Regions from separate parts of the Rothia endophytica genome, predicted to be linked through region 2. Evidence: riboswitches for the same ligand, from Rfam matches in the RefSeq annotation. Region 2 holds a riboswitch; the other holds the start of a gene.

Region 1 (7,149 bases), on a different contig from region 2:
TGGGGTCCTGGCGTATCGCTAGATTCTGCATGTGCCCCCAGGCAATTTGTTCGGCTGTAGCTGCCGAACCCGAAGCCAGCACAGCTACCGACCGCACCAGGGAGGGGTAAGTCACCGCCCATTCAATGGCGCGCGCTCCACCCAGTGAGCCGCCCACCACGTGGTGAAAAGACGTAATGCCCAGCTGATCAGCCAGTACCTTCTCGGCGTGGACGCTGTCCCGAATGGTAACAGCTGGGAAGCGGGAGCCCCAGGGTTTGCCTTCAGGATCTATGGAAAGGGGTGAGGGGGAAGCCGGTCCTGTTGAGCCGTAGCACCCCCCCACCATATTGGGGGACACCACAAAGTACTTATCGGTATCGATGACTCGCCCTGGGCCCACAGCGGTAGGCCACCAACCACCTGCTTCAGCTGCCGCCCGCACTTCTGCCGGAGCATCCGAAGCCGCGCGACCAGCAGAGACGTGGGTGTCACCGGTCAGCGCGTGCAGAATCAACACCGCATTATCGCCGGCTTCATTGAGGGTTCCCCAGGTTTCATAGCCAATGACGACATCGGGCAGAGTTTCACCGTTTTCAAGGGCTAGGTCGCCGATCGGGGCGTACTTAAGTACGCCGTCCTCACGGGTGCCAGCAGCGGTATCAGTGGTCGAGGTTTTAATCGTCATCGATTTACCTTTCGTACTTTAAAGTGCGTCGAAGCCCAGTTCGAGGTCAGCCAAAATATCATCGATATGCTCAATACCCACCGAGAGGCGAATAAAGGCGGGATTGATGCCGATGGCGGCTAGCTCATCTGGCGTTGATTGGCTGTGCGTGGTGGACGCCGGGTGTACTACCAGGCTGCGCACGTCGCCAATGTTGACCAGGAGGGAGTGTAAGGACAGCGCATCTACAAATTTTTGGGCGGTAGGAGCATCCGCGTCCTTGAGAGTGAAACCCAGGACTGCACCGGCGCCACGGGATAGGTATTTCTGAGACAGCCCGTAGTAGGGTGAACTTTCCAAACCCGAGTAAACTACCGATTCAACTGCGGGATGCTCGGATAAGAAGCGGGCAACTGCAGCGGCGTTCTGCACGTGTCGCTCCATGCGGAGTGAGAGGGTCTCGATCCCGATCGCTATGTTAAAGGCATTGGTCGGAGAAATTGATGCTCCCAGGTCACGGAGCAGGGACACGCGGGCTTTCAAAATGTAAGAGAGGTTGACGCCAAAGGCGCCGTCTTTACCCAGGTCGCGGGCGTAGACCAGGCCGTGATAGCTCTCATCAGGCTGATTGAAGAGGGGGTATTTTTCGGGGTAAGCGCCGTAGTCGAAGGTGCCTGCGTCCACGATGACACCACCCACAGAGGTTCCGTGGCCCCCTAGATATTTGGTCGCAGAGTGCACCACAACATCAGCACCGTGCTTGATGGGGTTCAGCAGATAAGGTGTTGCTACGGTGTTATCCACGATAAGGGGAACACCCACGCTGTGAGCTACTTCTGCAATGGGTTCAATATCCAGCACGTCCCCGCGGGGGTTGGGTAGGGTCTCCCCAAAGAAAGCTTTGGTGTTAGGGCGAGCAGCAGCGCGCCAGCTGTCGGGGTCTGCAGGGTCATCAACGAAAGTGGTTTCAATGCCTAAATTCGCCAGGGTGTATTTGAAGAGGTTGTAGGTACCGCCGTAAAGAGAGGGCGAGGCAACGATGTGATCCCCTGCCCCGGCAATGTTAAGAACCGAGAAAGTATTAGCTGCCTGACCAGATGCGAGCAGCAGCGCTCCCACTCCGCCTTCTAGGGCCGCGATACGGTTTTCTACCGCTTCTTGGGTGGGGTTATTAATACGGGTATAGATGGGGCCCAGCTCAGAGAGAGCAAAACGGTTAGCCGCCTGCTGTGAATCCTTGAAGACAAAAGAGGTGGTCTGATAAATCGGCAAAGCTCGTGCACCGGTGACAGGGTCAGGTTCTTGACCAGCGTGAATTTGCTGGGTCTCAAATTTCCAGCCGGCAGGCTTGCTGGGAGTAGGGATGTTCTGTGAGGTCGTCATGTTGGTAGCTCCAGTCTCTAGTGAGGAAAATATCTCGCAAGGTGGGGCCGCATGCCGTAACTCCCGGTCTACCGGAAGGTGATGCACCAAAGGAGAAGGCACATCGGTCCCGCGCTTACACATGCCCGTCTGGGATGTGTCAGGTCTTCACTCAGGGCACCCCACCGCAGGTGGAGGGTTGCCGGCCAGCTAGCTGAGGCTTAGTGCTGGCGCTCTTGACCTGTTGTTAGTCTTCCTTAGCGGGTTTGATGGCGTCAAGAAAGCACCGCAAGATGTCAGCATGTTTCATTTGTTGCAAAAGTTACGCAGGTGTAACTTTCACTCTTACACAGTTTGGATTAAGACCACGCACGGACTAGGAGCGCGCTCCTGCTCTTATGGGGAAACCTCTCTCCACTAGACTGGAGAAGAAACCATCAGAAAGGCATCTCATGACGCTCACCCCACCCCGTCCCCCGCGCATCGCCAGCGAGCGCACTCATCATGGCGATACTTTCATTGATTACTACGAATGGATGCGTGATAAAGAGAGCGAAGAGGTGCTTGCCCATCTCGCAGCAGAGAATGCTTACACCGATGGGGTTACCGCTGATCAGCAGCCGCTGCGCGACGCTATTTTTGAAGAGATTAAAGGCCGCACTCAGCAAACGGATATGTCCGTTCCCTCCCGCAGGGGTGCTTGGTGGTATTTCAATCGGACGGTGGCCGGCGAGCAGTACCCCATTATGTGCCGGGTTCCTGCCTTAACAGAAGGCAGCGTTGTTGAGCGTTATACACCACCGCAGGTGGTGCCCGGTCAGCCGCTTGAGGGTGAAGAAGTGGTGCTGGACTGCAACGAGTTTGCCCGAGACCTACCTTTCTTCTCACTAGGTTCCTTCCAGGTTACTCGCGACGGACGACTGCTGACCTTTGGGGTCGATGACACCGGCGATGAGCGCTACACCCAGCACTTTAAAAACCTTGAAACCGGCCAGATGCTGGATGAAAAGATTGAAGATATCTTCGCCGGAGCTTTCTTTGCCTCGGGCGCTAACCACCTTATCTATGCTGTAGCCGATGATTCCTGGCGCCCCTATCAGATTCGTGCTCATCGAGTGGGAAGTAGCCCGGCTGATGACATTGCTCTCTATACCGAAGAGGATCAGGGCATGTGGCTGGGAGCGGGGATGTCGTCCTCCCGTACCCACGTGGTGTTGACCTCCGGTAACTCTGAGTACACTGAAACCCGCGTGGTCAATATTCACGAGTTAGGCGAGGTAGAGCCCACGCTGATTATTAGCAGGGAGCAAAGGATTGAGTACAGCACCGACATCATCGATGTCGATGGAAGAGCCTACCTGGTGCTCACCCATGACTTTGATGCGCCCAACTCAGAAATCGTCATAGCCCCTCTCCCCGAGGCCTATGTACCCTTTGAGCGTCTGCGGGCTGATTGGGTGGCTCTTATGCCGCACCGCGACGATGTACGCATCGAGAGCGTTAGCTTCTCGCGCAACCACCTTGCGGTCATGGCGCGGGAGAACACCACGGTTAAGGTCTTTGTTGCACCCCGCAGCTCACTGTCACATCAGCTCGCCGTAGGCAACCCCCGCGGTATCGAGTTTACTCAGCCCGGCGGCTTTAGTGAGGAGCTCTACACCTCCTCCTGTTCAGGGATGAACATTATGTCCCCGGTGATTCGCCTCAACTACACCTCCTTCCTCACGCCCAGCAGTGTCTATGACTACTTCCCTGATACCGATGAGCTGGTGCTACGCCGGGAAACACCGGTTCTGGGCTACGAGCGTGATCAGTACACCGCTTACCGCATGTGGGCGCCAGCTGCCGACGGCGCCATGGTTCCTCTTTCTGTCATGCACCTAGCTGATATGGATAGGACACAACCGCACCCCGTGATTCAGTACGGTTATGGTTCCTATGAAGCTTCAATGGATCCTTACTTCTCTGTAGCCCGCCTGAGCGTCCTCGACCGCGGCGCTGTATTTGTGATTGCTCATATCCGCGGCGGTGGCGAGATGGGCCGGTCCTGGTACACCGAAGGCAAGAAACTAACCAAGAAGAACACCTTCACAGATTTCATTGATTCCACCGACTTTCTCGCCTCACTCCCCTGGGTGGACGAACAACGGATAGGTATTATGGGTGGTTCTGCCGGCGGTCTGCTCATGGGGGCCGTATTGAATATGGCGCCGCAGAAGTACAAAGCCTGCCTAGCCCAGGTTCCCTTCGTGGACGCCCTTACTACCATCCTCGACCCAGAGCTTCCGCTCTCTGCTTTGGAATGGGAAGAATGGGGTAACCCCATCGAAAACCGTGAAGTTTACGACTATATGAAGTCTTACAGCCCTTACGAAAACATCCGAGCTACTGCCTACCCGGCGATAGCCGCAGTCACCTCTCTTAATGACACACGTGTGTTGTATGTTGAGCCTGCGAAATGGGTAGCTAAACTGCGTGAAATTATCTCTTCAGATTCACCGGTTCCGCTGCTCAAGACGGAAATGGATGGCGGGCATGGTGGAGGCTCAGGGCGGTACACCGCCTGGCGCGACATTGCCTGGGACTACGCGTTTTTGCTATCTCATCTGTCCGATAAAAAATAGATACATTTAAAATATTCGGGCATAAAAAGTATTGAGTGCTTTCTCAGCAGCAGGGGCTATCAACAACCAACGCTTATATCCCCTGCTCTTTTTATTTCACTCAATCACTCCTGCCTCCTGAGGAGTGTGCCCCTCTCAGCACACCCCGGTAGTGCGAGTGTAGGCGCCCGTCCATTACTGCACGGGCGCCTATTAGTTTAAAAGAAAAAGCAGGGTCACAGGAAGAAGATCCTGCGCCCTGCTCTTTTCAAGGAGGGTGGGTTAGCCCTCTACTCCCAGCTTTTCAAGGATGAGCTCACGCACGCGTCCGGCATCAGCCTGACCGCGGGTTGCCTTCATGACCTGGCCGACGATAGCGCCGGCAGCCTGCACCTTACCGGCACGGATCTTATCGGCAACATCGGGCATAGCAGCCAAAGCTTCATCGATAGCGGTGGTTAGCGCACCGTCGTCAGACACAACTGCCAAGCTACGCTTCTCAACAATTTCAGCGGGCTCACCCTCACCGTCAATGACAAAACCCAGCACCTGGCGGGCAATCTTGTCATTAATCTTCTTGGCTTCAATGAGCTTATTGAGCTCAAGGACGGTCTGAGCAGTCGCACCGGTGTCAGTCAGTTCGACTTCACGTTCCTTAGCGATGCGAGCGATTTCACCCATCCACCACTTACGCGCCACAGCAGCGGGGGCACCAGCTGCAATGGTCTCTTCGATGACGTCCATTGCACCGGCGTTGACCACGTCGCGGAACTCCTCATCGGAGAAACCCCAGTCAGCCTTGAGACGGCGGCGGCGCTCAGCGGGAGGCTCGGGCAGTTCGGCGCGCAAACGCTCAATCCACTCGGCATCGGTTACCACGGGCACTAGGTCCGGCTCAGGGAAGTAGCGGTAGTCATCCGCGTCAGACTTAGGACGACCCGAGGTGGTGGAGCGGGTATCCTCGTGCCAGTGGCGGGTTTCCTGCACCACCTTCTCGCCAGCTTCTAGTACGGCAGCATGACGCTGAATCTCGTAGCGTACGGCACGTTCGACTGAGCGCAGGGAGTTAACGTTCTTGGTCTCTGAACGGGTTCCGAATTCGGTGGTGCCCTTGGGCATCAGTGAAACGTTGGCATCACAGCGCACGTTACCGCGTTCCATACGGGCGTCCGAGATACCCAGGTTCTTAACGATTTCGCGGATGGCCGCTACGTAGGCACGAGCCAGCTCAGGAGAGCGTTCCCCTGCACCCACAATGGGGCGGGTAACGATTTCGATGAGGGGCACACCGGAACGGTTGTAGTCCACCAGCGAGAAGTCAGCGCCCTGGATGCGTCCAGCGGCGCCGCCCTTGTGGGTCAGCTTACCGGCGTCCTCTTCCATGTGAGCGCGCTCGATATCGATGGTGAAGACGGTACCGTCTTCAAGCTCAATATCGATAGAGCCGTTCTCAGCGATAGGTTCATCAAACTGAGAGGTTTGGAAGTTCTTGGGGGTATCGGGGTAGAAGTAGTTTTTACGCGCAAAGTGAGAGACCGGGGCGATGTCACAGCCCAATGCTAGACCCAGCTTGATAGCAGACTCCACTGCCTTACCATTGACCACCGGTAGAACACCCGGCAGGCCCAGGGAGACCGGGGTAATGTTGGTGTTTGCCTCGTCGCCAAAGGTGTTGGGGGCAGCGTCAAACATCTTGGTAGCGGTGTTGAGCTCTACGTGCACCTCAAAGCCGAGTACAGGGTCGTACTTTTCCATGGCTTCTTCAAAGGACAGAATGTCGTCAGTCATTTACTTAGCTCCCTCAAAGTTGAAGTCACGAATCAAGGTTTCAAGGTCAGGCATCTGCTGGTGCAGAGGGCCACCCCACTTTTCGGTCAGCAGAGCTTCAAGCCCAGCGCCGGCGCGGTAGAGGCGCTCGTCCTCATGGGCGGGGGCGGTGAACTGGATACCAACGGGTAGACCGTCTTCATCAGCGAGGCCACCGGGCAGAGAAATAGAGGGCACGCCAGCCAGGTTGGTCGGCACGGTGGCGATATCGCCCATGTACATAGCCATAGGGTCACCCTTGGTCTTCTCACCCAGCTTGTAGGCGGTGGTGGGAGCGGTCGGCGAAACCAGTACGTCCGCAACCTCAAATGCCTTAGCGTAGTCACGCTGAATGAGGGTACGCACCTTCTGGGCCGAACCGTAGTAGGCGTCGTAGTAGCCTGCTGAGAGCGCGTAGGTGCCCAAGATGATACGGCGCTTAGCCTCTGCACCGAAACCGGCGGCACGTGAGGCGCCCATGACGCGCTCGATAGTGACGTTGCCTTCTTCAGGCAGCTTGCGTAGACCGAAGCGCACGCCATCATACTTAGCGAGGTTTGAAGAAACCTCAGAAGACATAATCAGGTAGTAGGCACCAATGGCTTCCTTGACAGAGGGCAGGGATACTTCAACGATTTCAGCACCAGCGCTCTTGAGCAGTTCAAGAGACTCATTAAAACGAGCCAGGACGCCGGGCTGGAAGCCTTCGCCACTCAATTCCTTAATAACGCC
Region 2 (7,149 bases):
GCTTATATTGACAATAGCAATTGGGCAAATGAAGTTGAATCCTTCAAAAGACACAATATAACCCACAAAATTCTAGACTGCAGCGATGCTCATTATAATGCTGAATCTTCTGAGTCTATGCGTATCGGCAACTGCTCCACATGGATTAACACTATCACGACTTTTGAGGGTCTAAAATACGCTTTGAGCGAGTTTGACCGAAGAGTTTTTGTTGGATCTCTACCAAAATCTATAAGAAAAATCAGAGAGTCACCAAATCAATTTATTAATAAAATTGAGATTAAATCTGATAATCCAGACTTGGAATTATTTAATCATAATCTAAAGCTAAACCCTGGCTTTGTAGCCATAGTTGGGAACAAAGGGCAAGGAAAATCTGCGCTTCTAGATTGCATTGCTCTTGCTGGGAACTCAAATCGCAACTCTGATTTTGCTTTTCTCAACAAAAAAAGATTTTTAAGTCCTCACAGTAAATCTAAAGCTGATCGATATACAGCTAAGCTAACTTGGAAGAACGGTATCGAAAGGTCTGTCGCACTCAACGAAGAGTTTGACACAAGTACCGAAGTTAAAGTTGAGTATCTTCCTCAAATGTTCGTTGAGCGAGTATGTAACTACCAGGTTACTGAGGCAGAGGCTTTTGAAAGCGAATTAAAAAATATTCTTTTTACTCATATCAAAACCCAAGACCGTGAAAATAAGAGTGACTTCGATGAATTACTTGAATCGAAAACTAAAGTCTTTCAGGAAAGAATTTCATCTTTACGTGGAAATCTTTTAAAGATAATAGATGATTATCAAAAAAATGTCAGCTTTAAATGGGACAACAAAGAGACCGATCTTTCTTCAATTTTAAACACCAAGAAAGCTGATCTCAAAAACATTAATCAATCTATCAGTGAGTTAAAAAATGAAATCTCTGTATTGAGTAACTCAACCGATACGAACCAGTCAGATATTTCAAATAATGTATCCTCAAAAATTTCAGATATTTCAAAAACAGTTTCTCAAATCAAAGAAAAAATAGAATCAAAAAAGAAATTGAAACTGGAATATATTCATAATATTTCCACCAGCAAAGAACGGCTCACAAGCATGACCGCCTTCGCTGAACGCTTAGTCAAGATTGAAAATCAAGTTCACAAAATTAACACTGACTATCAAGAAATATCTGACAGCTCAGAAAATATCGCATATATCGAAATAAAAAATGAAGTAATTAATAGCCTTATCGAAAAGACAAAAAAAGCTACAGATGCACTAGAAAAAAAAGTTTATGAAATTAACGCAGAGATGGATGAACTGGAGATAAGACTCAACACACAGGAGAATCAATTGCGAATGCTAGATGGGGAACGGCAGGCAAAAATTGAAGATCTTAATTTGCTCGAAAATCGAAAGGACCTGATAATTGGATCTAAACAGCAACCAGGTTCAATCAAGGAAATTGAAGGAAGACTACTAAGACTTGAGTCGATCCCTGGAACGCTTAGCAAAATCGAAAAGGATTTGATTAATATTTCCTCAGAAATACATCATACAATTAGACAACAAAGTGAGTTTGTCAAATCTTTATACCAACCTGCAGCTGAATATATAGAAGGAATTCCTATACTAAGCGATATTGGCCTTGAGTTCTCAACTGAAATTGTCTCCAAAAATATTTGGGATACGTTGCTTGGTCTGATTAATAAAAACAAAAGCTCACTTTTCGAAGAATGGGCATCTGAAATTTACGAAAATTTAGATGTTTCAGATTTCAATAATATAAATTTAGTTTTACGAGAGCTCATTACTAGAATTAATTCATTTAGGGGCGATGGAGGTGGCGACTCTAGGGATCCTAGAGATGTATTCAACAGAGGGACTAGTTTATCTGATTTCCTTATGACTATATTAAATCTAGATTGGCTAGGTGTCAGATTTGGCATCACTGGACATGGGTTACCTCTCTCACATTTATCGCCAGGTCAACGTGGATTAATTCTCACTATGTTTTATTTAGTAGTGGACTTAAGAAATACACCGTTGCTTTTGGATCAGCCAGAAGAAAATCTTGATAATGAAACGATTGCTTCAAATCTAGTTCCCGCGCTTCATTTTGCTTCAGGGAGAAGACAAACTATAGTTGTTACCCATAATGCCAACTTAGCTATTGTAGGAGACGCAGATCAAATTATTCATTGCCATTCAGATGGTCAACGTTTTTATATTGATTCTGGATGTATAGCAGAATTCAATATAGCTGACACATCAATAAATATTCTCGAAGGAACTAGAACTGCTTTCGACAATAGGCGAATAAAGTATGACAAATTTGTTTAACGCTAGTTCAGCGACCATTTATTTTGAGGCATGTATTATTTCACATTTAAATTATTTACTAAATATTACGTGATTTTATAGTCAAATATAGGTAGTCAAAATTAATTTTTGAACTATCTACATCTATAGGAGCAAGTCAATCTACACACCAAAGCATATGGTTCTGGCTTAATCTTTTTACGGGTCTACACATAAAGTTCTATAACCGTCACTGTTTATCTCTACTCCACAACCTATTTTAATGTTGGTACAGGTCATTGCCTCTTCCTTAGAGCGATACTGCATCGAACAGTACGTAGCTTCGTACCGTGGTCAACCACCTGCAGGGTGTAGCCTTTATGACCTCCGCTTCCTCTCTTTTTCCACCGTTACTTAGGCTCTGGCTTCTCAGAAGAGGTTATTGTGGCTGAGCTGCTGGAGGTTCAGGGTAAGCCCGTGGACCTGGGGGGGGCTACTACAAGCCCTCAGACGAGCTGGCAGATAAGGTAATGCGCCCGAGTGCTACCTTGAACGGTGAGCTGACTAAGCTCAAGTAAGTAGATTATAAAAAAGGCTGGTGGCCTTCCCAAAAGGGAAGGCTACCAGCTTTTTAATAGTGGTCCTAAAAGGTTGAATAGCCTTCACGGCTCATAGTTACACCGTGACCGGTTTTAGTGTTGGTACAGGTCATCGCCTCCTCCTCAGAGCGGCATTCAATCGAACCGTAGGTAGCAGTCGTACCGTACTCAACAACCTGCGGGGCATTACCCTCGTGCTCCCCCATCATGAAGAACATGGCATCACCACGCGAATTCAGCGATACCTCATCCAGCTCATCATCTAATGCAAAGACCCAGGCAGGGCCAGTAATATCACCGGTCGGGTACTTCGCCTCATCATAATAGGACTTCACGCCGCACCGGGCGAGACCCTCCACCGCCCAGATGTCACACCCAATATTGCCGGTTGGGCTGACCAAGATACCGATTTTCTCATCGGCCGCCACCTCCTTGCCCACCGGGAAAGTAGTAGTCACCTCAACTAGATCAGGCTGGGCCTCATATGAGCTAGTAGCCGAAGGCATCGGGCTCGGCGTAGGCACCGAAGAGTTTGCCGCAGCAGCTGACGAAGCAGGTGGGGTTACCGTTTCATTATCTGTTGTTCCTGTGCCAGATGAGCCGCACCCGGCCAAGAGAACGGTGGTAGCCAGAAGTGTCAGTCCAGTATAAGACTTCATTGTCTTCCCTTCTCGGTAGTGATTCCAGGCTAACAGCACACAGCCTCCGCACACCTCACTAAAACTATCCATTAGTTCCAAAAATAGGGGGTGGTGGGCCAGAAAGTCTGGCCCACCACCCCTTATATTGATCTATCTTTTCCTAGGAAAGAGAGGACGCTAGTTCGCAGCCATCTAGCGGTTTATCCGAAAGGTGTGCCAGTGCGAAACCATGATCGAAACGCCTGCCCAAAAGTTTATAGGTGGAATTCCACAGCAGCTCCGTTGTAGCCGCCTCCCCATGAGTCTCGCTATCAGAGTTCTCGCCGGCTTCAGGAGCGCAGAGGTAAGCCACGCGCTGCGGGTCGTGGTGCCAGAAATAAGATGCACCATCCGCTGTTTGCAGCCGCAACCGGGTGCCGCGACGGGCAGTGACAGTGGCTTTCTCCCACACCATGTTTGAAGCGTTCATACCAACAGCAGGCACAATTCCGTGACCGGCAGTGTGAAGAATACAGCGGGTACCAACACGTTCTTTGGTGGTTTCTGCATCGGCATTGGAAGAAGAAAAAGAAAGCTGACCCATGAGGGCCTCCTAAAATAATCGCTACTTTCACCGGATCATTTGAGCCGGGTGACCGATTTTCCTTTAAGGGCACCGTCTGCGAAAGGCGGTTGCCAGCCAACAAGTCAAAGGGCTTAGCGTTGGGCTTCTGAATCGTGATTACTACTTTAACAGAGCTTTACGAAATAGTTCAAGCATCCTGCAGAAAAATGATGGATGCCTAGCTCAGCGCGCCGCCAGATTCTTCCAGGTAGCAGGTAGCACACAGGGACTCGTAGCCCACGTGCACGCCGTCGATGGCCACCTGGTCGCCGTCGAAGATGAACTTTCCGTCCAGCGTCCGCCCGTTAAAGAGTGCTTTACGGCCGCACCGGCAAATAGTCTTAAGTTCTTCAAGAGTGTGGGCAATTTCAAGCAGGCGAGCAGAACCGGGGAAGGCGTGAGTACGAAAGTCGGTGCGGATACCGTAGGCAAGTACTGGGATGTCCTCCAGCACGGCAATGCGCATCAGGTCATCGATTTGTTCTGAGGTCAAGAACTGTGCCTCGTCTACTAGCAGGCATGAGACGGGCAGGTGCCAATGCATCCGGTCAGGGTCTTCAGCTACTTCAGCAGCGGCATGAAAGAGACCCTTAGCTGAGTCCTCGGGCCCAATAAGGAAGTCAGCATGGCGGGTCACGCCCAGGCGAGAAACAATGAGGGCATCACCCTTGGTATCCACACGGGGCTTAGCTAGCAGGACGCGCTGACCGCGCTCCTCATAGTTATAGGCAGCCTGCAGCAGGGCCGTAGACTTGCCCGAGTTCATCGCCCCAAAACGGAAATACAGCTTAGCCACGTGCGCTACCCTTTCACCAGAAAAATCAAACGGCACCAGTCTACCCGCAAACAAAAACACCAGCATGGCGGCTCCCCTTCGCGAGCGAAAGGTGAGCCATGCTGGTGCAGTGGTGGCGGAGTGGACGTGCTTGCAGCCGGCGAGAGCCCGCCCGCCCCGCCACCGTTCAGTTTGAGGTTAGCCCTTGACGGGTTCCACCTCGATGCCAGAGACATCCACCTGATTGAGGGGAATGGTCTTTGAGCCGCTGACCATCTTGTGGACCAGGTAGACGCCAATGATGATAGGTACACCAATGTAGGCTGAGACAACCTCGAACCAGTGGCCCTCAAAGATGGCGTTATAGTTCTGGCCACCAATGACCAAGAGGCACATGAGCAACGCAACGATGGGCCCGATGGGGAAGAGCGGTGCCTTGTAAGGCAGGCCATTCACATCGAAGCCCTGGGCGACGTAGGCGCGTCGGAAGCGGTAGTGGCAGATAGCAATGCCCACCCAGGTGATGAACCCGGAGAGGCCTGAGATGTTAATCAGCCAGGTGTAAGCGGCACCCTGGCCTACGAGTGCGGTGACGAAGCCGAAGAGACCGATAGCTGCGGTCATCAGCAGGGCGGGCATGGGGATGCCGCGTTTGTTGACGCGCATGAAGATTTTGGGTGCTTTGCCCTCGACTGCCAGGGAGTAGAGCATACGCGATGAGACGTAGAGGCCTGAGTTACCGGCAGAGAGGATAGCGGTCAGAATGACCGCGTTCATCACGGAAGCTGCGAGCGCGATACCCAGGTTATCGAAGACCATGGTGAAGGGCGAGTAAGCGATGTCGGTTTCATCAGCGCGCAAGAGGTTGGGGTTGGTGTAAGGAATCAGAGTACCGATCACCGCGATAGCACCAATGTAGAAGAGCATGATGCGCCAGAAGACGCTCTTGAGGGCACGGGGGACGTCGCGGCGGGGGTTTTCTGATTCGCCAGCGGCAACACCAATCATTTCGGTGCCTTGGAAGGAGAAGCCAGCGACCATGAAGATGGCCAAGATGGAGATGAAACCGCCCTTGAAGGGTGCTTCGCCGTCGGTCCAGTTACCAAAGCCCGCCTCGTTATTTCCCAGGATTCCAAAAATCATGAGGATACCTGCAATGAGGAAGACGATGACTGTGAGCACCTTGATGGCGGCCAACCAGTATTCTGATTCGCCGTAAGCACGAGCTGAAAGAATGTTGATGCCCAAGATGATGAAGAGGAAGAGGCCCGCCCAGATCCAGCCGGGGACGCCGGGGAGCCAGTAGGACATAATGACGCCGGCAGCGACCAGTTCTGCGGCAACGGTAATGGCCCAGTTGAACCAGTAGTTCCACCCCATAGCGAAGCCAAAGGACTCTGAGACGTAGCGTGAAGCGAAGGTCTGGAAGGAGCCTGCTACGGGCAGGTTGGCTGCCATTTCGCCCAGGGACTGCATGAGGAGCAGCACCATGATGCCGATGAGCGAGTAGGCGAGCAGAGCGCCGCCGGGGCCAGCGGTTGCGATGGTGGAACCTGAAGCGACAAAGAGGCCGGTGCCAATAGCGCCGCCAATAGCAATCATGGAGAGGTGACGGCTGCGCAGGCCGCGCTTCAGCTCTTCTTTATTCTCACCAACCGGAGTGGGAACTGCATCAGTAGACATAAGGAGCGTACTGCTTTCGGTAGTTAGGATGCTGGAGGATTACACCAGGACCCAAGAACTTACCCCAACAGTTTTGCTAATGGGGCATAAGACAAACTTTAGATTACCACCGCAGCGTCCATTTGACCCCTAAACACCGCGTGATATCCAGCCCAGAGGGCAGAAAAGAGCCGCCCTGCACTCCAGTGACCGTGGGGGCTGGAGCGCAGGGCGGCGCAATGGTGATGAAGAGCGGGCTAGAAATACACCCGGGTTGACCTAGGCGTTCTCGTTGATAAAAGTAACCTTGGTGGCGTGCTCTACAGTGCGGCTGACGGTGCAGTCCTTCTCGGCCGAGAGTTTAATCAGGCGGTCCACCATCTTCTGCGCTTTCTCGCCCTCAGCACCGGCGGGGAAGGCTACCTTGAAGCTCACCTCAACATCATCAAGCCGAACAGCGCCGTCCTCATTTTGCTTGATGGCAGAGGACAGCACCTCGAAAGTCTCGGGCTCCACCTTTCGGGAAGTCACCACATCGACGTCCACGGCGGAGCAACCAGCGATTGCGGCAAGCAGTAGCTCGAC

What was found. A riboswitch is a leader RNA that binds a small molecule or an ion and turns the genes downstream of it on or off. The one in region 2 is predicted to bind S-adenosylmethionine.
Region 1: it holds a riboswitch for S-adenosylmethionine, as region 2 does, so the genes downstream of both, ABD982_RS07165 (O-acetylhomoserine aminocarboxypropyltransferase/cysteine synthase family protein) here and ABD982_RS03015 (hypothetical protein) in region 2, are expected to answer to the same signal.

Annotation. Positions count from the first base shown of each region.
Region 1 covers NZ_BAABKP010000002.1:144,204-151,352, forward strand. The annotation lists gene metX (homoserine O-acetyltransferase MetX) at 1-667, opposite strand, end outside; gene ABD982_RS07165 (O-acetylhomoserine aminocarboxypropyltransferase/cysteine synthase family protein) at 686-2,029, opposite strand; SAM riboswitch class IV at 2,136-2,250, opposite strand; gene ABD982_RS07170 (S9 family peptidase) at 2,461-4,632, shown strand; gene gatB (Asp-tRNA(Asn)/Glu-tRNA(Gln) amidotransferase subunit GatB) at 4,894-6,399, opposite strand; gene gatA (Asp-tRNA(Asn)/Glu-tRNA(Gln) amidotransferase subunit GatA) at 6,400-7,149, opposite strand, start outside.
Region 2 covers NZ_BAABKP010000001.1:657,953-665,101, reverse strand. The annotation lists gene ABD982_RS03030 (TrlF family AAA-like ATPase) at 1-2,325, shown strand, start outside; gene ABD982_RS03020 (hypothetical protein) at 2,927-3,541, opposite strand; gene ABD982_RS03015 (hypothetical protein) at 3,684-4,106, opposite strand; SAM riboswitch class IV at 4,123-4,240, opposite strand; gene ABD982_RS03010 (thymidine kinase) at 4,306-4,923, opposite strand; gene ABD982_RS03005 (amino acid permease) at 5,101-6,585, opposite strand; gene ABD982_RS03000 (OsmC family protein) at 6,844-7,149, opposite strand, start outside.